Microbulbifer sp. A4B17: one gene and its partner. The protein of the gene in region 1 interacts with the protein of each later gene in a pairwise test. Links are inferred from orthologs where the notes say so. Each region holds a gene or a part of one and is shown on either strand. Other genes may lie near its edges. The genes, in order: BTJ40_RS16720 and BTJ40_RS21525.

What was found.
Region 2: the proteins of BTJ40_RS16720 (region 1) and BTJ40_RS21525 interact in binary tests that used the Escherichia coli proteins (3 or more experiments, as listed by UniProt). The link is inferred for Microbulbifer sp. A4B17 from one-to-one orthologs.

What each region holds. Positions count from the first base shown.
Region 1 is NZ_CP029064.1:3,798,824-3,809,355, forward strand. What follows is about bases 3,033-6,453. They hold BTJ40_RS16720 (2-oxoglutarate dehydrogenase E1 component), read right to left. Parts: upstream 6,065-6,453; coding sequence 3,233-6,064; downstream 3,033-3,232. Other genes in these bases: odhB (2-oxoglutarate dehydrogenase complex dihydrolipoyllysine-residue succinyltransferase), read right to left, coding at 3,033-3,186; BTJ40_RS16725 (succinate dehydrogenase iron-sulfur subunit), read right to left, coding at 6,277-6,453. Also shown: sucC (ADP-forming succinate--CoA ligase subunit beta), read right to left, coding at 1-316; lpdA (dihydrolipoyl dehydrogenase), read right to left, coding at 479-1,921; more of odhB, read right to left, coding at 1,987-3,032; more of BTJ40_RS16725, read right to left, coding at 6,454-6,981; sdhA (succinate dehydrogenase flavoprotein subunit), read right to left, coding at 7,001-8,773; sdhD (succinate dehydrogenase, hydrophobic membrane anchor protein), read right to left, coding at 8,777-9,145; sdhC (succinate dehydrogenase, cytochrome b556 subunit), read right to left, coding at 9,139-9,513; gltA (citrate synthase), read left to right, coding at 9,953-10,532. UniProt on the Escherichia coli protein: E1 component of the 2-oxoglutarate dehydrogenase (OGDH) complex which catalyzes the decarboxylation of 2-oxoglutarate, the first step in the conversion of 2-oxoglutarate to succinyl-CoA and CO(2).
Region 2 is NZ_CP029064.1:4,906,400-4,916,446, forward strand. What follows is about bases 4,517-7,452. They hold BTJ40_RS21525 (ATP-binding cassette domain-containing protein), read left to right. Parts: upstream 4,517-4,992; coding sequence 4,993-6,912; downstream 6,913-7,452. Other genes in these bases: BTJ40_RS21520 (TIGR02444 family protein), read right to left, coding at 4,517-4,884; BTJ40_RS21530 (thrombospondin type 3 repeat-containing protein), read right to left, coding at 7,000-7,452. Outside these bases: BTJ40_RS21490 (disulfide bond formation protein B), read left to right, coding at 1-144; BTJ40_RS21495 (CidA/LrgA family protein), read left to right, coding at 181-570; BTJ40_RS21500 (LrgB family protein), read left to right, coding at 563-1,249; rsd (sigma D regulator), read left to right, coding at 1,419-1,886; BTJ40_RS21510 (FKBP-type peptidyl-prolyl cis-trans isomerase), read right to left, coding at 2,021-2,809; BTJ40_RS21515 (histidine kinase), read left to right, coding at 3,267-4,247; more of BTJ40_RS21520, read right to left, coding at 4,390-4,516; more of BTJ40_RS21530, read right to left, coding at 7,453-7,938; BTJ40_RS21535 (hypothetical protein), read left to right, coding at 8,719-9,153; tRNA (guanosine(46)-N7)-methyltransferase TrmB, read right to left, coding at 9,226-10,014. UniProt on the Escherichia coli protein: Genetic data indicate it may be involved in ribosome assembly or function.

The DNA of each region.
Region 1 (10,532 bases):
GATCAATGTCGGTGCAGCTTTCAACCAGGATACGGGAAACCGGCTGGCCATTTTCGTCTGTTTGATAAGTTACCAGACGCTCGCCCAGCCACTTCCTGGCAAACTCTTCAATTTCTGCCTTGGAATCTACCAGCTTTACACCGCCAGCCTTACCGCGGCCACCAGCGTGTACCTGGGCCTTTACTACCCACTTATCACCGCCAATTTCGTCAGCCGCTGCTACTGCCGCTGCCGGGGTTTCCGCTGCAATGCCTTTGGAAACCGGCAATCCGTATGCCGCAAACAGTTGTTTGCCCTGATACTCATGCAAGTTCATAGTCAATACCAATTCACATGTGAAATGTGTTTATTAATTGCAGATCTCTCTGCACCTGAAAGACAAAACTCAAAATTTCCGTCGTTGCAAATTCTGAATTCCGTAAATGAAACCGGGGCGCTAATTAATCAATAATTAGTGCCCCGACATCGAAAAATATTCTTACTTGCGCTTCTTGCGATTTACGGTATGGATCGCATGACCATTCACGCCCAACGCCGCTTCTTTCACGGTCTCAGACAGAGTCGGGTGTGCAAATACAGTCATACCGATATCTTCAGCGCTGGAACCGAATTCCATCGCGATCGCCACTTGCTGAACCAGGTCTGCGGCAGACGGGCCAACGATGTGGGCACCCAGTACGCGGTCAGTTTCCGCATGAGCAATGATTTTCACAAAGCCCTGGGTATCGTTGGCGGCCATAGCGCGACCATTGATAGCAAACGGGAAGCTGCCTACGTTGTAGGGCTCGCCATCGGCTTTCACCTGTTCTTCAGTGCGGCCAACCGCAGCGATTTCCGGGTGAGTGTAGATAACGTTGGGGATCACGTCGTAGTTCATCATCGGTTTCTGGCCGGCGATGCGCTCGGCAACCACAACACCTTCTTCTGAGGCCTTGTGCGCCAGCATTGGGCCGCGTACCACGTCACCAATCGCCCATACGCCCGGAGCAGAAGTCATGCACAGGTCGTTGACATAGATGAATCCACGCTCGTCCATCTTCACACCGGCATCTTCAGAAAGAAGGCCTTCAGTGTAAGGGCGACGGCCAACGCAGACGATCAGCTTGTCGAAAGTTTCCTGGTGCTCTTTACCATCTTTGTCCTGGTAAGTAACAACCACTTCCTCGCCTTTCACTTCGGAGCCGGTTACGCGGCAAGCGAGGCGGATATCCAGGCCCTGCTTCTTGAAGATTTTCTGGGATTCTTTGGCAACCTGCTGATCCATAATTGCCAGGAATTTATCCATCGCTTCCAGAACAACCACTTCGGAGCCCAGGCGGTTCCATACGGAGCCCAGCTCCAGACCAATTACGCCGGCACCGATAACACCCAAACGCTTTGGAGTTTCAGTGAATTCCAGAGCACCAGTGGAATCGACAATAATTTTGTTGTCTACCGGAGCGGGCGGAATATTTACCGGTACAGAACCGGAAGCCAGAATGACGTTTTCGGCTTCGTAGACGGTGCTGTTGCCTTCGTCGTCAGTCACTTCCACTTTCTTGTTAGCCAGCAGCTTGCCGGTGCCGAAAATGGAGGTCACTTTGTTAGCTGTGAACAGGCCAGCTACACCGCCGGTCAGCTTGTTAACAATCTCGCCTTTGCGCTCGATCATCTTGCTCACATCCATCTTGATCTTGCCGACTTCAATGCCGTGCACGTCGAGAGCGTCTTTGGCCTCGTGGTACTTCCAGGAGCTGTCCAGCAGTGCCTTAGAGGGGATACAACCTACGTTCAGGCAGGTGCCGCCATTTACGTATTTACCTTCCTTGTTTTTCCACTTTTCGATACAAGCGGTTTTCAGACCCAGCTGAGCGGCACGGATGGCAGCGACATAACCACCAGGACCGGAGCCAATTACGATTACGTCAAATTTTTCGGACATGATCAGTTCCAGATATTTCTAATGCAGTGTGATCGAGGGGGCCCTTAGGCCCCTGGACTTATTTTTTAAACTTCGAGCAAGATACGCGCTGGATCTTCGATCATTTCCTTGATCGCCACCAGGAAGCCAACAGCTTCCTTACCGTCGATCAGACGGTGGTCATAGGACAGCGCCAGGTACATCATCGGCAGGATTTCCACCTTGCCATTCACCGCCATCGGGCGCTCCTGGATTTTGTGCATACCCAGAATTGCGGTTTGTGGTGGATTCAGAATCGGGGTGGACAGCAAGGAACCGAATACACCACCGTTGGTGATGGTGAAGGTACCGCCAGTCATCTCTTCGATAGACAGTTTGCCATCGCGGGCGCGAACACCCAGGTCGCGGATATTGTTTTCCATATCCGCCAGGCCCATGTTCTCCGCATTGCGCAGAATCGGCACAACCAGGCCTTTCGGAGAGGAAACCGCTACACCGATATCCTGGTAACCGTGGTAAACGATATCGTTACCGTCGATAGACGCGTTCACCGCGGTGTAGCGCTTCAGCGCTTCTACTGCAGCTTTTACGAAGAAGCCCATAAAGCCCAGACGAGTGCCGTTGTGGGTCTTCTCGAAAAGGTCTTTGTAGTTCTTGCGCAGGTCCATAATCGGCTTCATGTTCACCTCGTTAAAGGTGGTGAGCATGGCGGTGGACTGGGAAGCGTCCAGCAGGCGCTCAGCGATACGCTTACGCATACGGGTCATAGGAACACGCTTCTCTACGCGCTCACCCGGAGCAACCGCAACTTCAGCAGCAGCGGCGGCAGGTGCAGCAGCGGCAGCCGGCGCAGTGCCCGCTTTCATTACGTCTTCCTTGAGAACGCGACCACCCTTGCCAGTGCCTTCAACACCCGCCAGATCTACGCCCTTCTCAGCAGCCATTTTCTTGGCAGATGGCATAGCAATTTTGTCGCCAGCCGCAGGAGCAGCCGCTTCGGCAGCCGGAACTTCTGCTTTTTCTTCTGCGGGGGCAGTGGCTGCGCCAGCGCCCGCTTCAAACTTGGCAATCACCTCATTGGAGAGGACGGTATCGCCCTCACCCTTGATGATTTCAGTCAGGGCACCATCGGCAGGTGCAACAACTTCCAGCACAACTTTATCGGTTTCGATATCCACGATCAGCTCATCGCGGGACACAGCTTCACCGGGTTGTTTATGCCAGGTGGCGACAGTTCCGTCCTGAACAGATTCAGGGAAAGTTGGCGCTTTAATCTCGATCGTCATTTTTTCTGTTTCCTGAGATTGACTCTTCACTTATTACTGCCGCCGGTTATTTGACGGTCAGCGCCTCGTTGATGAACTTATTCTGTTCTTCAAGGTGCGTGGACATATAGCCCGCCGCAGGTGCTGCGGATGGGGCGCGGCCCACGTATTCCAGATCCAGCTTCGGATGGGTTTCCGACAACAGGCGACGCAAGTGGTGCTGGCTGGAGTACCAGGCGCCCTGATTCATGGGCTCTTCCTGACACCAGGCAACACTCTTGATCTTCTTGAATGCGGAAACCGCTTCCACAAACTCTTCGTCCGGGAATGGGTACAGCTGCTCGATTCGTACGAACGCCACATCTTCCTGCTCGCGCTCCATACGGGCTTCCAGCAGGTGGTAGTAAACCTTGCCGGAACACAGAACCAAACGCTTCACTTTGTCTGGATCTACGCCCTGGTCCTGGATCACGTTGTGGAAACGACCCTCAGCCAGCTCTTCCAGGCTGGAGGTTGCCAGCTTGTGGCGCAGAATCCACTTCGGGCTCATGATTACCAGAGGACGACGCATGGGGCGCACAGCCTGGCGACGCAGCAGGTGGAAAATCTGCGCAGGGGTAGTGGCGTTACACACCTGGATATTGTGTTCGGCACACAGCTGCATAAAGCGCTCAAGACGTGCAGAGGAGTGCTCTGGGCCCTGGCCTTCGTACCCGTGCGGCAACAGCATTACCAGGCCGCACATTCGGCCCCACTTGTGCTCACCGGAAGTAATGAACTGGTCGATCACAACCTGGGCACCGTTGGCGAAGTCACCAAACTGAGCTTCCCACACCACCAGAGACTTAGGTGTAGTGGTCGCATAGCCGTATTCAAACGCCAATACCGCCTCTTCAGACAGCAGCGAGTCGTAAATATAGAAAGGCGGCTGGTCTTCGAACATATGCTGCAAAGGCACATAGCTCTGACCGTCTTTCTGGCTGTGAATCACCGCGTGACGATGGGAGAAGGTACCGCGACCCACATCCTCGCCAGTGAAACGGACCATAAAGCCGTCTTCCAGCAGTGTGCCGTAAGCCAGGGTTTCCGCCATACCCCAGTTCAGAGGCAGGGCACCGCCGGCCATCTTGCGGCGGTCTTCATAGATTTTGGAGACCTGGCGCTGCATCACAATGCCATCGGGCACATTGGTCATGCGCGTGGCGACATCCTGCAGTTTCGGCAATGCGTAGCCAGTATCTGCGGGCTCGTTCCAGTCGTGGCCCAGGTAGGGGCTCCAATCCACAAACATGGAGGAGTCGGGCTTCTTCACAAGACCGGTAGCAACGTCTTCACCGGCATCCAGTTTGTCGCGGTAGTCGTTAGCCAGCTTGTCTGCGGCAACCTTGTCCAGGATGCCCTCGCCCACCAGCTTCTCGGAATAGAGCGTGCGGGTAGTCTTGTGCTTGCGGATGGTCTGGTACATCAGCGGCTGGGTACCAGAGGGGTCATCGGTCTCGTTGTGGCCGCGACGACGGTAGCAGACCAGGTCGATAACGATATCTTTCTTAAATTCGTAGCGGTAGTCCACCGCTAGCAGCGCGGCCAATACGACCATTTCCGGGTCGTCGCCATTTACGTGCAGCACCGGCGCATCGATCATCTTAGCGGGATCGGTGGAGTACTCAGTGGAGCGGGCGTCTTCGCGCTTGCTGGTGGTAAAGCCCACCTGGTTATTCAGTACGATGTGCACAGTACCGCCGGTGTAGTAACCGCGGGTCTGGGACATCTGCAGGGTTTCCTGCACAACACCCTGACCAGCAAAAGCCGCATCGCCGTGGATGTTGATCGGCATTACCTTCTCGCCAGTTGCATCTTTACGGCGGTCCTGGCGGGCACGCACGGAACCAACAACAACAGGGGCACTGATTTCCAGGTGCGAAGGGTTAAAGGCCAGCGCCAGGTGAACTTCACCACCGGGAGTCATCACATTGGAGGAGAAGCCCTGGTGGTATTTCACGTCGCCGGAAGTATCGAGAGTTTTCTTGCCTTCAAACTCCTGGAACAGGTCCGCCGGATTTTTACCGAGGATATTGACCAGGGTATTCAGGCGGCCGCGGTGGGCCATACCGATCACGACTTCCTTCACCCCGTAAGTGCCGGAGCGACGGATCAGAGCGTCCATCATCGGGATCAGGCTCTCACCACCCTCTACACCAAAGCGCTTGGTGCCGGGGTACTTGGAGTCCAGGTGGCGCTCCAGACCTTCAGCAGCAGAGAGACGCTGCAGAATTTCAATCTGGATATCGGTGCCGAAATTGGCTTTGGACTGGCTGCGCTCAAGACGCTGCTGGAACCACTGCTGCTCTTCCAGGTTGGAGAGATGCATGATCTCAGCGCCCAGGTTGCCACAGTAAGTGCGCTCCAGGCCCTCGACAATTTCGCGCAGGGTTGCTTCTTCTTTGCCGAGAAACAGGCTGCCGGTATTAAAGGTGGTGTCGAAGTCACCTTCGGTCAGGCCGTGGTAGCTCAACTGCAGGTCAGGCACCTGCTCGCGGGCCATCAGCCCCAAGGGGTCGAGGGTCGCTTTTTTATGGCCGCGATGACGGTAGGAATCGATCAATTGCAGAACTTTAATCTGCTTGCGCTCGTGCTCGATATTGGCAGAGCCTGCCGCACCGGGAGCCGCTACCGGGCGCGCGCGATGCTTGCTGAGCAGCTCAAAGTGCTGGCGTACAGCAGCGTGGGAAACATCACTGCTGCCTTCAACGCGGGGGAGGCTGTCGAAATAATTGCGCCACTCCTCGGGGACACCGTTGGGGTCGTGCAGATAGGTCTCGTAAAGCTCCTCCACGTAGGCAGCATTGCCCCCGGAGATATGGGAGCTACGCCACAGCTGCTCCATGGTACTTTCGTGCATGTTGATGCCTACCTCAATTGCAGTGTGCTGATCTTCTCTTGAGCCACTGCGCTTTCCTTTCACTCACAAAAGGGGAGGCGCACAAAGCCACCTCCCCTTTTCAGTTTTTTGCCGGTTAAAACCGGCTTTTGTCATTTGCTTGGCACCCTACCTGGCACCGGGTTCACAGAACGCGAACCCTTAGCGGGCCGATAATCGGCCGCAACATCCCCTTACACGGCACGGGTCAGCAGCATATTGCGGATATGGCCGATCGCACGCGTCGGATTCAAACCTTTCGGGCAGACATTGACACAGTTTTGAATACCGTGGCAACGGAAAACACTAAAGGGGTCATCCAGATTTGACAGGCGTTCATCAGTAGCCAGGTCGCGGCTGTCCGCCAGGAAGCGGTAAGCCTGCAACAAACCAGCCGGGCCGATAAACTTGTCCGGGTTCCACCAGAAAGACGGACAAGAGGTGGAACAGCAGGCACACAGGATACATTCGTACAGACCATCGAGCTTCTCGCGGTCTTCAGGAGACTGCAGACGCTCAATAGCCGGTGCTGGTGTATCGTTCTGCAGGTACGGCTCAATCTTCTTGTACTGCTCGTAGAACTGCTCCATATCCACGACCAGGTCGCGGATAACCGGCAGGCCCGGCAGAGGACGCAGAACCAGTTTACCCTTGGGGGCAGCTTCAGACAGTGGCGTAGTGCACGCCAGACCATTGCGACCGGAAATACTCATGCCGTCTGAGCCACAGACTCCCTCACGGCAGGAGCGACGGAAAGACAGGGTCGGGTCTTCGGCTTTCAGCAGCTCCAGAACATCCAACACCATCAGGTCCTTGCCCTTGGTGTCCAGTTCATAGTCCTGCATGTAAGGCGCTTTATCGGTTTCCGGGTTGTAACGGTAAATGCTTACTTTCAACATACTCTATTCCGCTCCCGAATCAGTAAGTCCGAGCTTTCGGTTCAAAGGCTTCCATAGTGTTAGGCGCGAAGTTTACCGCACGCTTGCCAACACGTTTTTCCGCAGGGAAATACATAGAGTGGCACAGCCAGTTTTCATCATCGCGCTCCTGGAAGTCCTCGCGGGCGTGAGCACCACGACTTTCTGTTCGAGTCTCTGCGGCAACCGCAGTGGCCTCGGCAACTTCCAGTAAGTTCTGCAGTTCCAGTGCTTCAACACGGGCAGTATTGAAGGCTCGGCTCCGGTCGTCGAGGCGTACATTTTCAATACGCTCGCGCAGATCTGCAAGTTTCTTCACGCCTTCAGCCATAAAGTCGCCGCGGCGGAAGACACCAAAATGGTTTTGCATCACACCCTGCAGCTCTTTGCGCAGGTCCGAAGCCTTCTCACCGGTCTCGTTGGTCTCCAGGCGATTCAGGCGAGCCATTGCGGCTTCGAGATCGGACTCTGAAGCTTCGCGGTGCTCGATACCCTCACGCAGGGATTTCTCGATAAACAGACCGGAAGCGCGACCGAACACCACCAGATCCAGCAGTGAGTTACCACCCAGACGGTTAGCACCGTGTACAGATACGCAGGCAACCTCACCACAGGCGTAGAAACCATCGATAATCTGGTCGTTACCGGCAGCGTCCTGAGTCAAAGCCTGACCGTGAACGTTAGTCGGAATACCACCCATCATATAGTGACAGGTAGGTACTACCGGGATCGGCACCTTAACCGGGTCGGCGTGGGCGAAAGTCTTGGACAGTTCACAGATACCGGGCAAGCGGCTGTTGAGCAATTCCTCACCCAGATGGTCGAGCTTTAGGAATACGTGATCGCCTTCCGGACCACAACCGCGACCGTCGAGAATCTCGAGAACCATAGAGCGAGCCACAACGTCGCGGGAAGCGAGGTCTTTGGCGTTAGGCGCGTAGCGCTCCATGAAACGCTCGCCATCTTTATTGATCAGATAGCCACCTTCACCGCGACAACCTTCAGTCACGAGTACACCGGCACCGTAAATACCAGTGGGGTGGAACTGCCACATCTCAATATCCTGGACCGGCATACCGGCACGCAGGGCCATACCGACACCGTCACCGGTATTGATGTGTGCGTTGGTGGTGGAAGCGAAGATACGACCGGCACCGCCAGTAGCGAATACAGTCGCTTTGGATTTGATATAAACCACTTCGCCATCTTCGATGCACATGGCGATCACACCCACAACAGCACCGTCCTGGTTCTTCACCAGGTCAATCGCAAACCATTCGTTCAGGAATTCGGTTTTGTGCTTAACGTTGTTTTGATAGAGAGTATGCAGCAGTGCATGGCCGGTACGGTCAGCAGCGGCACAGGTACGTGCAGCCTGGCCACCGCGGCCGAAATCTTTGGACTGACCGCCGAAGGGGCGCTGATAGATGCGGCCTTCCTCTGTACGAGAGAAGGGCAGCCCCATGTGCTCAAGCTCAAATACTGCCTCAGGGCCTACGGAACACATATATTCGATAGCGTCCTGGTCACCAATGTAGTCGGAACCTTTAACGGTATCGTACATGTGCCAGCGCCAATCGTCGTTGGGATCTGAGCTGGCGATCGCACAGGTAATTCCGCCCTGGGCAGATACCGTGTGAGAACGCGTCGGGAATACTTTGGTAATAACCGCAGTTTTATAGCCGGACTGGGCCATCTGCAGGGCAGCGCGCATACCGGCACCGCCACCACCAATTACAATCCCGTCAAAAGAAATAGTACGCATGTTCGCCATTGCTTATACACCCCAAAGAATTTCAATGCCCCACACCGTGTAGAGCACGGCAACCGCAGCCAGAATCACTTCTACGAACAGGCGCAGAACAGTGGCTTTACCACCCATCATCCGGTTGGTGATGTAATCGGTAACCACGGACCAGAGGCCAATCCAGGCGTGAATAATGGTGGACAGCAAAGCAACCAAGCTGAAAACACGCATCCAGCGCTGGGCGAACAGTTCAGACCAGGCCTGATAGCCGAAGTCCTTACTAAAAAAGATAAAACCCACTATAAAGAGGGTATACGCGAGCAGTATTACCGCTGTGACTCTCTGATAGAGCCAGTCGAAGGTACCACTACGACCAAAGCTTGTTACTGTTTTTACCACAACCATACTCCCGCAAGAAGAATAAGGATTACAGCCAGTACCAGCACTGAAACAGCGCTGCGGCGGCCGCCTTCGAGACTTTCACCCATTCCCATATCCATAAACAGATGACGTACACCTGCCAGTATGTGGTAAATAAGTGCCGCCAGTGCCGCCCAAAGAATGAGCTTTGCAGGGATACTGTTAAATATCGCTGCGACTTCGGCGAATCCCTGCTCTGATTCCAGGCTGACATCGAGCATCCACAGTAGTAGTGCAACAACAGCAAAGAGCACTACACCGGAAATACGATGCAAAATGGAAACCACAGCGGCAGCGGGAAGCTTTATAGTGGAAATGTCTAAATTGACAGGTCTGTTTTTGTTCACAGGAAAAACACCTTGTTGCCCTGAACGACCGGGCGCCCGTTAGCTTTTCAATGGAGGGACGAGCTGCTTGCTGATCACTTTGCACTCGACCTGATTAAGTCTTATACAAAGTAGCCGTACCGTGGCGCAAGCCGCGCGGATTATAGGCATTCAATAGTCAAAACACAACGAACGCCTGCGATTGCGCGGGGTTCCCGCCAGTATCGCGCAGTTTTTTAGTAGCTGCGGGATTTCCTCAGACTTTCCTGCACACTATCTAGACAAATACTCTACAAGCACGGGTCGGAGCCGGATATCCTGTCGCCAATAGACTGGTCGTCCATTCCTTTTGGTTTGACAATTTGCGGCGCGGCACTTAAGTTTGGCCCCGCTCAAAAGGCCGCTAGCACCCGAAAACAGCGGGAGAAGGCCGGCATAAGAACATTTTTAGGAGTCCGCAATGTCCGATAAAAAAGCGCACCTCACAGTCGATGGTATCGACGGCGCTCTTGAGATGCCCGTTCGCTCCGGTACCCTCGGCCCCGATGTTATCGATGTCGGCGGTCTGACCGGCAAAGGCTTATTTACTTACGACCCGGGCTTCGTGTCTACCGCCTCATGTGATTCCAAGATCACCTTTATTGATGGCGGCAAAGGCCAACTGCTGCACCGCGGCTACCCCATCGAGCAACTGGCAGAAAAATCCGACTACCTGGAAACCTGCTACCTGCTGATGAATGGCGAACTGCCCAATGCACAAGAAAAGAAGAAGTATGTAGACACTATTATGTCTCACACCATGGTTCACGAGTCCCTGGTGAACTTCTTTAAAGGCTTCCGTTACGATGCCCACCCGATGGCGATGATGTGCGGTGTAGTTGGAGCCCTCGCTTCCTTCTACCATGACTCCCTGGACATCACCAATCCAGAGCACCGCGAGATTTCCGCCCATCGCCTGATTGCTAAAATGCCAACCCTGGCAGCCATGTGTTACAAGCACTCCCAAGGCATGCCTTTCATGTACCCGGACAATAGCCTCA
Region 2 (10,047 bases), 1.1 Mb from region 1 along the record:
GTACTCAAGGCACTGCTGAGCGGCGATGGCAATTGCGCCGAAGTACAGTGGACAATGATGGGCCTGAGTATCCCCGGTTGGGCCGCTATTGGTTTTGCCGGCCTGATCCTGTTCGGCGGCTGGCAAGCATTTCGCAAGGGCTAACAATCTCCGGCGGCTTTAGTGGCCGCCGCTCCCTCCATGTCAAAATCCACACTGCGCAAAATATCTCACTGGCTGGGCGGGGCTGCCATTCTGGTTGCCGGTAGCTGGCTGGGAAATCTCACCAGCTCAAGCCTGTCGCTGCCCATTCCAGGGTCTGTCGTGGGAATGCTGGTATTGCTGTTGATCCTCGTACTTTATGGCGGGGTTCCCACCGGTCTTTCCAGAGTCAGCTCACAACTGCTTTACCTGTTGCCCCTGCTGTTACTGCCGGCGGCTGTCGGAGTATTTTTTTTTCAGGGCCTGACCCTGTCAGACTGGCTCGCTCTGATCGCCGCTATTTTTATCGGCACACTGGTCAGTATTGCTATCTGCGCACTACTACTTAAAAAAATGCTGATTGGTTCCGGGGGTGGAGAGGATGAGTGAGCTCCTGGAGAGCCCGGTCTTTGTATTGCCCTTAAATGTCACGGCTTTTCTTATCGCAGTTACCCTTTACCGGCGCTACCAGACTGTACTGCTACACCCCATCATCAGCGCCAGTATTCTGGTCACAATAACACTGAGTGTTCTCCGGATTCCCTATGGGAGTTACCGGGACTCCAGCACAGTGCTGTACAGCTTGCTGGGACCCGCTGTCGTTGCCCTGGCCGTCCCCCTCAAACAAAACCTGGTAATTATCCGCAAAGCCGGCTGGCCACTGCTTGTGACTATTTTTGTCGGCGCAACCCTGGCTCCTATCATAGCGGTGCTAATCGCACTGGCGCTCGGCGCAGGCAAGTCGGTGTTACTGGCGCTGAGCGGCAAATCTATTACCACACCCATCGCACTGGCCCTGGCGGAGACAATCCACGCTTCTCTCAGCCTTACTGCGGCCATTGTGGTTTTAACCGGGGTTGTCGGAGCTATCGCTGGCCCATTTTTAATGAGTCGTCTCAATATTCACGATGAGCGCATTGTCGGTATCGTACTCGGCATCAATGCCCACGCGGTAGGAACGGCGCGGGCATTAGAAATCAGTGCCTTATGCGGCGCCTGTGCAGCGTTGGCGATGGGTACCTGCGGTGCGCTCACAGCACTGATTTTGCCGCTCATTATCAGTGGATAAAACACCTCTAATTTCCTCCACAAGAGATCGCCGCAAGCATCGTTGTATTATGGCGTAGATCACACTCTGCACCTTGCCGTCGGCGGGGGAATCTCCTATCTTCTTAGGGCCTTCTGGATCAGCAATAAAGCTGGCTATCACGGCAACAGTAACCAAAGGATTCCTGGAGATGCTGGAAAATTGTAAATCTGCGCGCGAGCGCTGGGGTGGCGTCAGTGAAATCATTGACCGCTGGCTACAGTCCCGACAAATCCTGCTGGTGAGTTACTACCATCTATCAGAAAAAAAAGAGTTTAACGAAGGTGACTCGGAGACCGAGAACGGTGTGCGTCATCTTTGCCAGTTACTCGTAGACTACGTCTCTGCAGGACACTTTGAGGTATACGAACAGCTGATACTGGAAGGCCAGGCTTTTGACGATAAGCAGGGGCTGCAACAGGCGCGGGAACTCTATCGGGATATTGATGTGACCACTGATGTCGCAGTCGATTTCAATGATAAGTACCAGGAAACCGACGATCTATCCAGCCTGAATCCGGATTTGTCACAGCTGGGGGAAGCATTGGAAACCCGCTTTAGTTCCGAAGATCGAATGATCGCACTTTTGCACACGGCCCATAAAAACCAGCTGGTCTAAAAAACTGAATTCATCACTATAAAGGCGATGGGAAGCCAGCGCCTTTAATCGAATATTTTTGCTGTTGATTTTTCACCCTGAAAAATAAAGGCGCCCATTGGGCGCCTTTATTGAATCCAAAAGAGTAAATTTAATTACTCACTTTTGGGCTCTTCTTTTTTCTCTTCTTTTTTCTCGGCGCCATCTTCCTTGCCAACATTAGCTTTATGCAGCTCCACTTCAAAAATCAACGTTGCGTTAGGACCGATCTTACCGCCTGCACCACCCGGGCCATATGCCAGCTCGGAAGGAATGTAAAGCTCCCACTTGGAACCTTCTTTCATCAGTTGCAACGCTTCGGTCCAACCCTTGATAACACCATTAACCGGGAACTGAACCGGCTCCCCACGGGCGTAGGAACTATCAAATTCTTCACCATTGATCAGGGTACCTTTGTAGTCCACCTCAACAGTGCTGTTTTCACTGGGCTTAGTGCCGGAACCTTCAGTAATCACTTTGTACTGCAGGCCAGAGTCTGTAGTAATAACGCCTTCTTTCTTGGCGTTCTCTTCGAGGAAAGTTTTACCTTCCTGCAGATTTTTGTCAGCGGTCTCTTTAAACTCTTTTTCCTGCTCGGCCAGCATCTCCTGCTGTTTCTTCTGCATTTGCTCCTGGAAGGCGGCAATAGTTTGCTGCTTTTCTTCATCAGACAAACGGGATTCACGACCGCTGGAAACATCGTTGAGAGCCATCAACACCACTTGAGGATCCAGCTTCACATCTTGAGCCTCAAGGCGCTTAGCCATATCTTCGGCAATGATGTAGCTGACCTTCTTCTCCTGGGTGTCCAGGGAAACTTCTTTTTCCTGCTTAGATCCCTGTTCGTTACAGCCGGTCAGCGCCAGGCCAAGGGCAATTGCTGCAGCCAAAGGGTATTTATTCATGGGTGTTGTCTCTTTGTCCGTATTGCGTTGAATGATTCGCGCTTGACCCTGGGTCAATGCCTGCGGCGGCTTCTCAAGTAATCCTGATTACGGCCTTAGCCTCCAGGCGCACCTTTTCCGCCAGTCCGCTCAAGTCTAACCCAAGGCGACTGCAAGTGCATACCGATGACGCGCACACTGTGCAGGACACCACATTCCCCCACAAGGTTCCAGAGACAAGCGAGAAAAAAATATCAGTACAGCACTGTTTTCACTGCTTACGGCATACATTTTTTTTAAAAACAGCGCTATTATCGACCCGTCGCCGGTTATTGTTCCGGACTGTTTGATGTGCTTTTCAGTTTTGGAACAATTTACAGTGTTCAGATCCCCGATTTAAATATGTCGTTTTCATATAGATCTGATCCGTACACTGTCCGGATGTTCCAATTGATAATAAACGTCAGGACATTTACTCATGGCTGCCAAACAAAGAGCTGTCAATCCGGTCGCAGAACTGGAAGCACAAATTTCCAAGCTAACCATCAAGCTGGACAAAGCCCGCAACAAGAAAGTTACCGATACCGGCAAAAGTGTTTTAAAAGCCGGAAAAGCACTAACCTCTGCAAAAGATAAATTGGCCAAAGCTAAAGCCAAGCTTGTAGACGCTAGAACTGCAGCCAAGGCACGAAAGACAGCTGCAACCAAGAAACGTGTTGAAACGGCCAAAGCCAATGTAGAAAAACACAACGAAGCTCTCCAGCAAGCCAAGGCTATACACGCCGAAGCAAAGAGTGCCGAGACTCAGGCAAAGGCCGAGTTGAAGGCTGCCGAGACAGTACGCAAGGCTGGGATGAAAGCAGAAAAGCTCTTAAACAAAACCAAACCGAAACCCCGTAAAGCGGCCAGCACCAAGAAAGCGGCAACTGCTAAGACCACCGCAGCCAAGAGCCGCACTAAAGCGAGTGCCGCAAGTGCTGCAAAAACCACAAAAAAGACCGCAGTAAAAAAATCCACTGAAAAGAGAACCAGTGCCAAGAAGGCGCCGGCAAAAACCGCCACTGCCGCCAAAACTGTAAAGAAAGCACCTGCTAAGAAGGCTTCCTCAGCAGAGAAGAAAACCCCCGCAAAGAAAGCTCCTACGAAGAAGGCTGCTAGCGCTGAAAAGAAAACCCCGGCAAAAAAAGCTCCAGCTAAAACCGCTGCAGCCAAGAAGCCAGCGGCCAGCAAGCCCAACGCAGAAGCCAAGCCTGCAGTAGCAGCTGTAAAACCAAAAGCAGAAGCTCCGAAGATTGAGGCCACTAAGCCTGAGGCCACCCAAAAACCCAACGACGATTCAAAAGCAGTGGCCCAGGCCAAGCAGCAAAAGCCGGTGGAAACTCCGCCTGCTGCAGCGACGATTACTCCCAGTACTCCCGCAAACAGCCTGTTTTCTTCGGAGCAACCTAGCGGCGAATAGTCCCAGGCAGCGGGGCTCGGAACAACCGATCCCGCTGTAATACTGACAACTTGGTTTTCGCTAATTGAACCTTGTGCTTTTCACGACTGTATAACTGGCGACATCAGAAAAGTACAGCAAGTCCAGTACGTATGGCAGCGGCTTAGCCTGCTGCCCCCCTGTGAGCCAAGTAGTTTTCGATCAGGCCCACCCAACGGGCCTGATCTTTTTGCAACAAGCCATACTGCTGGGATGCAAGCTCCAGCGCAGAGCGATCCCCCGGCCAGTCCTCAGCATAAATTTTCCATAGGGCAGCCAACTGCATTTGTTCCAGTTTCAACTCATAGCGTTTACACAGTGCATAAGCCCTTTGAGTATGGGGACGCAAACGCCCCAGCCAACGACGCAGGTGTCTCACACTGCTAATCATTCGCCTGCGCGGTGCAATTCCTCGATCTGCAACTCTCCAACCCTCCTCACTGATCTCCTTGCCACAAACGGTTGTATAACTCGCCCACAACAGAAGACACACATCAGCGCCATTTCTGTCCTGGCAGTCGAGCAGGAATTGCTCGACATCCTGATAGGCATAAAAGTCCAAGCTGAACTGCCAGAGGGGGTTTTCCTTGGGGGAAGATGGAGGTGAAGTATTTGTCACGTTAGAATCCCGACCCTTTGCTGATCGGCATAGTACCCCAGTCTCTGTGGAGTCCGGGTCTGTTCAATAGCCTAGCATTCATCGGCCTGTTCATAAGAGGTTTTTCCAGTGATCAATTTACAAGGGGTTTCCCTGCACCGTGGTGAGCGCGACCTACTGGACAGCGCAGATTGCAGAATCTTCCCCGGCCACAAAGTGGGAATTATCGGTGCCAACGGCTGTGGCAAGTCAACTCTGTTCAAATTATTACTCGGTCAGCTGGAGACCGACGCCGGGCGGGTCGACCTGCCCAGTACCTGGCGTATCTCCCATATGGCCCAGGAGGTAGAAGCCAGCGAGCAGTCGGCCCTGGATTACGTTTTGGACGGCGATAGCGAGCTACGTCTTTTACAAAAGCAACTGGCGGAAGCCGAGGCCAGCAGTAATACCGACGGTCACAAGCTGGCGGAGCTGCACGAGCGCATGGCCAGCATCGACGGCTACAGTGGCCCAGCACGCGCCGCACAGCTCCTCGATGGACTGGGCTTCTCCCATGCAGAACAACAGCGCCCCGTGCGCAGCTTTTCCGGTGGCTGGCGTATTCGTCTCAACCTCGGCCGCGCTCTGATGTGCCCTGCAGATCTTATGTTATTGGATGAGCCCACCAACCACTTGGACCTGGATGCCACCCTTTGGCTGGAGCAGTGGCTGCAACGCTTTCCCGGCACCCTGCTGATTATTTCCCACGACCGGGATTTCTTGGATGCGGTAGTCGACGGCATTGTCAGCTTTGAACAGCAAAAACTGGTCTTGTACAGTGGCAACTACAGTGCCTTCGAGCGCGCCCGTGCCGAGCGCCTGGCCCAGCAACAAATACAGTTTGAAAAGCAGCAGGCTGAACGCGCGCATATGGAAGATTTTGTGCGACGCTTTCGCGCCAAGGCGAGCAAGGCCAAGCAGGCACAGAGCCGTCTGAAAGCCCTGGACCGAATGGCTCTGATAGCCCCGGCCCATGTGGACTCTCCCTTTCACTTTACTTTGCCGTCCTCAGATAAAACCTCTAATCCGTTAATCGACCTGCGCGAGGCAGATATCGGCTATACCGACAGGGTGGTGGTGAAGGATGTCCAGCTGGGCATTCAACCGGGGCGCCGTATCGGCTTGCTCGGGCCAAATGGTGCGGGCAAATCCTCCCTGATCAAAACCCTGGCCGGCACACTGGCGCCCCTCAGCGGGGAACGTCAATGTGGCGAGCATCTGGCCATCGGCTATTTTGCCCAGCACCAACTGGAGGCACTGGACAGTAACGGCTCACCCTTACTGCACCTGCAAAGATTGAGCCCGGATGCCTCGGAACAATCACTTCGGGATTTTCTCGGCGGCTACGGTTTTATCGGCGACCGGGTATTCGAAATAGTAGGCGGCTTCTCCGGGGGCGAAAAAGCCCGCTTGGCCCTGGCGCTGCTGGCCTGGCAAAAGCCCAACCTGTTACTTCTCGACGAGCCGACAAACCACTTGGATTTGGAAATGCGCCACGCCCTGACCCTGGCATTGGCAGAATTTCCCGGCGCCGTCATATTGGTTTCCCACGATCGCCACTTACTGGCCAATACCGCCGACGAATTTATCCTGGTAGCCGATGGCCGGGCCGAACCCTATAGTGGCGATCTGGACGACTACAAACAGTGGCTGCTCGGTTTTAACCGGGATAAGAAACGCAAGGAGGAAAAGTCTTCTACGGTTTCTGGCTCTGAAGAAAAAGCCCCAGAGGATAAGAAAACCCAAAGACGCGCCGCCGCCGCACTGCGCGAGCAACTGAAGCCCCTGACCAACAAGCTCAAGAATATAGAGCGACAGATGGCTGCGGCAGAAAAGGCATTGGCTGCGGTACAGGAAAAACTTGCCGATGAGGCACTTTACAGTGGCGGCCAGCAGGAAGAAATAGCACGACTTAACAGGCAGCAATCGGAGCAGCAGGAGTTAATGGAAGAACTGGAAATGGACTGGCTGGAGATTTCTGAAACGTTGGAGGATATTCGCAGCGAGTAACTTTATGGAGTACCACCCAACATAAAGCATTCAGGTGGGCGGTAGAGCTTTTCGGCCGCCCACTGAAAAACTCGGTTCGTTTACCCTTTAACGAATACAACCGTATTCATCCACCGCAATACCAATCGGTGTATTTGGACATTGATCTATATAACTGGGCACCCCATCAAAGTCCGTATCCAACGGGCAGCCATCTAGCTGCACATCAATTCCCACAGGGGTTTGCGGGCATTGATCAGTGGCATCGATAATGCCATCCGCATCTTCGTCATACCAAAAATCCGGATATTCAAGCCATTGATAGCCAACCGCCAAACTGGCGAAGCCATCAACACCTCCCTCTTCGACCCCTTGGAAAACCCGAAAATCTGCCCGAGCCTGCCAGCGTGGACCAAGGTGATATTTAATCCCTATTCCCGCATTCACCATAGTTTGCCGGTCGTGCCAATCGCAGTGGTAGGGCGGATAGGGGTAATAGTGGCCGTCTGGGCGATCTTCAGGAACATAGAACTTCTTACGGCAATCCCAAGGGTAGGGATAATATGGGTCGTAAGGATTATCAGGGTCGTAAGTATAATCTGGGTCATCCGGATGCCAGTGTTTTTTGCGGTAGCGCCGATCGTAATTTATACGTAATTCGCCCAGGCCGAATGCGACATAAGGTTGCCAACAAAAGTTACCGCAGAACTGCCCACCAAACTGATACAGCAAATCTAAGCGGTAGTTATATACATCTACCTTCTCAGGGGTATCTGCAACACTCACAACGAAATAATCAACCACTCCCTCCATCGCCCAGTGATTCGTCATATTGAAACCAAAGCCAGCACCGACACCTGAAGTGTTCCGCATTTCAAAACCGCGAAATGGTGTGCCTTGTAGACGGTCGCCATCAAACCAGTGCTTACCGCCATTGACATAGAGGTTCAAGGTTCCAACAAAGTCGGCTCGGGCTTCATAACCGATAAATATTGAGAAAGGCAAAAGACCAATAAACATTGAAAGCAGAGCGCGACGCTTTCTCATCAGAAACACCGAAATTCCTTTTCTAATCAGCCCCCCAATTTTTATTAACATCAACTTCAAGAAATTAAAATTCTATCGATTTTATTTTCGTGGCTTTTCCTGAATTTATCGTTGAATTTGTTTTTTAATTACACTTTCACAGCGGTATTAGAATCATAGACTGCTAAAAGGAAAGAATAGTAATAAAGACAGAAGAGATAACCCGTGCTGGCGCCCAATATTGATAGCTATGTAAGGAACTTAGTTCATCCGGAGAATATACAAACCACCTGCTATGTACCCAAAAGCATCCGCGAGTACGCGCATGAGTTTCAAAATAATTCCAGTAGCCAAAGCAGTTGACACCACAAGCGCAGTAATGACGGGTTAACCCGGATTGATCAACTAGTTGTCCAGGCACTACAAACTCAGTCAGATGACTATGGGGGAATTACGCGCGTAGCCAAAACCCTGGTAGAAAACCTGTATGCCTGGCTTACTGGCTTTGATCCCTCCAATCCCACCAAGCAACTGAACCCAAAGGGAATATCGCGCCGCAAGAACGCAATCTTAGCTCTGCTGGATGGCGCCTACTGCTGGTACCGCCAAGCCAGTAAGGCCTTCAACTCTGAGAGGTGAGCGATATCCTATATCGAGAATCAAATAGATGTACCCTTTTCACTCTTTAACTATCGCTTTAGCCACAGCGGGTTTAATCTTCACACCGTCACCACACTCCTCTATCGGGGTGACACCCGCTCTCCACAGGTGTTGCGTCAAGCCGGGGGGGTCTTCCCTTGGATGAATCAAAACGGCCGATTTGATCCCCACCTGGGCACTGGTGCTTCCAAGCAGGTTATTTCAACGACGACCAATTTACAGAAAGTGGTGGATTTTGCCTGGCACGACAAGGTCTATTGCCCCGTCAAGTTTCACTACATACACGATACAGATGATGGAGATTTAGCGGTTACTGGCTTCATCTATGAAATCGATAAAAGAAACCACCAGTGTGTGGAAGTTGCCTCAGTTCCCCAGAGGCGTGAAGCGGCATTTATGGCAATACCCAATCAATATATTCGCCGTTTCCGCATGCGTTACTACGCAGGTAAACAAAGCACAATCGAGTTGTCAGACTGGATGAATTACGACGACAACACCATCCGTAACCTGAATGTTTTTGAGGACAAACGCCGCTGTGAAGCTGCCAGGAAAAACTGGAATACAGTTTTTTAACTGGGGCCTTGGCTTATTGTTGTCCATTGGTGCTGCTATAGCACCAATGGACATCGTCGACGTCAGTATGAGTTATTCGCCCTTTGACTCTTCTGCGGGATGAGTATCATCGTCTGAAGTGCTAAGCGGCTGAGCCTCACCTGGCAACCGGCTGTATACCAGGTCCCAAACACCGTGTCCCAATCTCTGCCCCCGACGTTCAAACTTGGTCTCTGGGCGCCACTCTGGCCGGGCAACGTAATCACCATCACTGGAGGTATTTTCTAACAGGTTTTCCCCCTGCAATACTTCCAGCATATGCTCGGCGTAATTTTCCCAATCTGTCGCCATATGCACAAGACCGCCAGTTTTTAACTTGCTGCAAATCAGGCGAACAAATTCCGGCTGCACTATCCGGCGCTTGTGGTGCTTCTTCTTGTGCCAGGGGTCAGGGAAGTACAGCTGGAAACGATCCAGGCTTCCATCGGCAATACAATCATTTAGGACATCGACCGCATCGGCCATATAAACACGCAGGTTTCTGATACCTGCCTTGCCGACATTATTGATCAACCGGCCAACGCCCGGTGGGTGTACTTCAATACCAATAAAATCCTTATCTGGCTCGGCTTCAGCCATGGCCAGCAGGGAATCCCCCATACCGAAACCGATCTCTAACGCCAGTGGCGCCGCCTCGCGGCCAAAGACCTGTTGGCGATCCAGAGGCCCATCAAATAGGGAGAGCCCATACTGCCCCCAATAATTGTCAAAGGCATTGCGCTGCCCCTCTGTCATTCGCCCCGCGCGAATCACATAGCTGCGGATAGATTTCTTCTTAAATTCTGTGCGGTAGGGAAAATCTTCCGCAGATTCGTCTTGCATTGTTCGCGACCTCTTATGCGAAACGGTTTATAT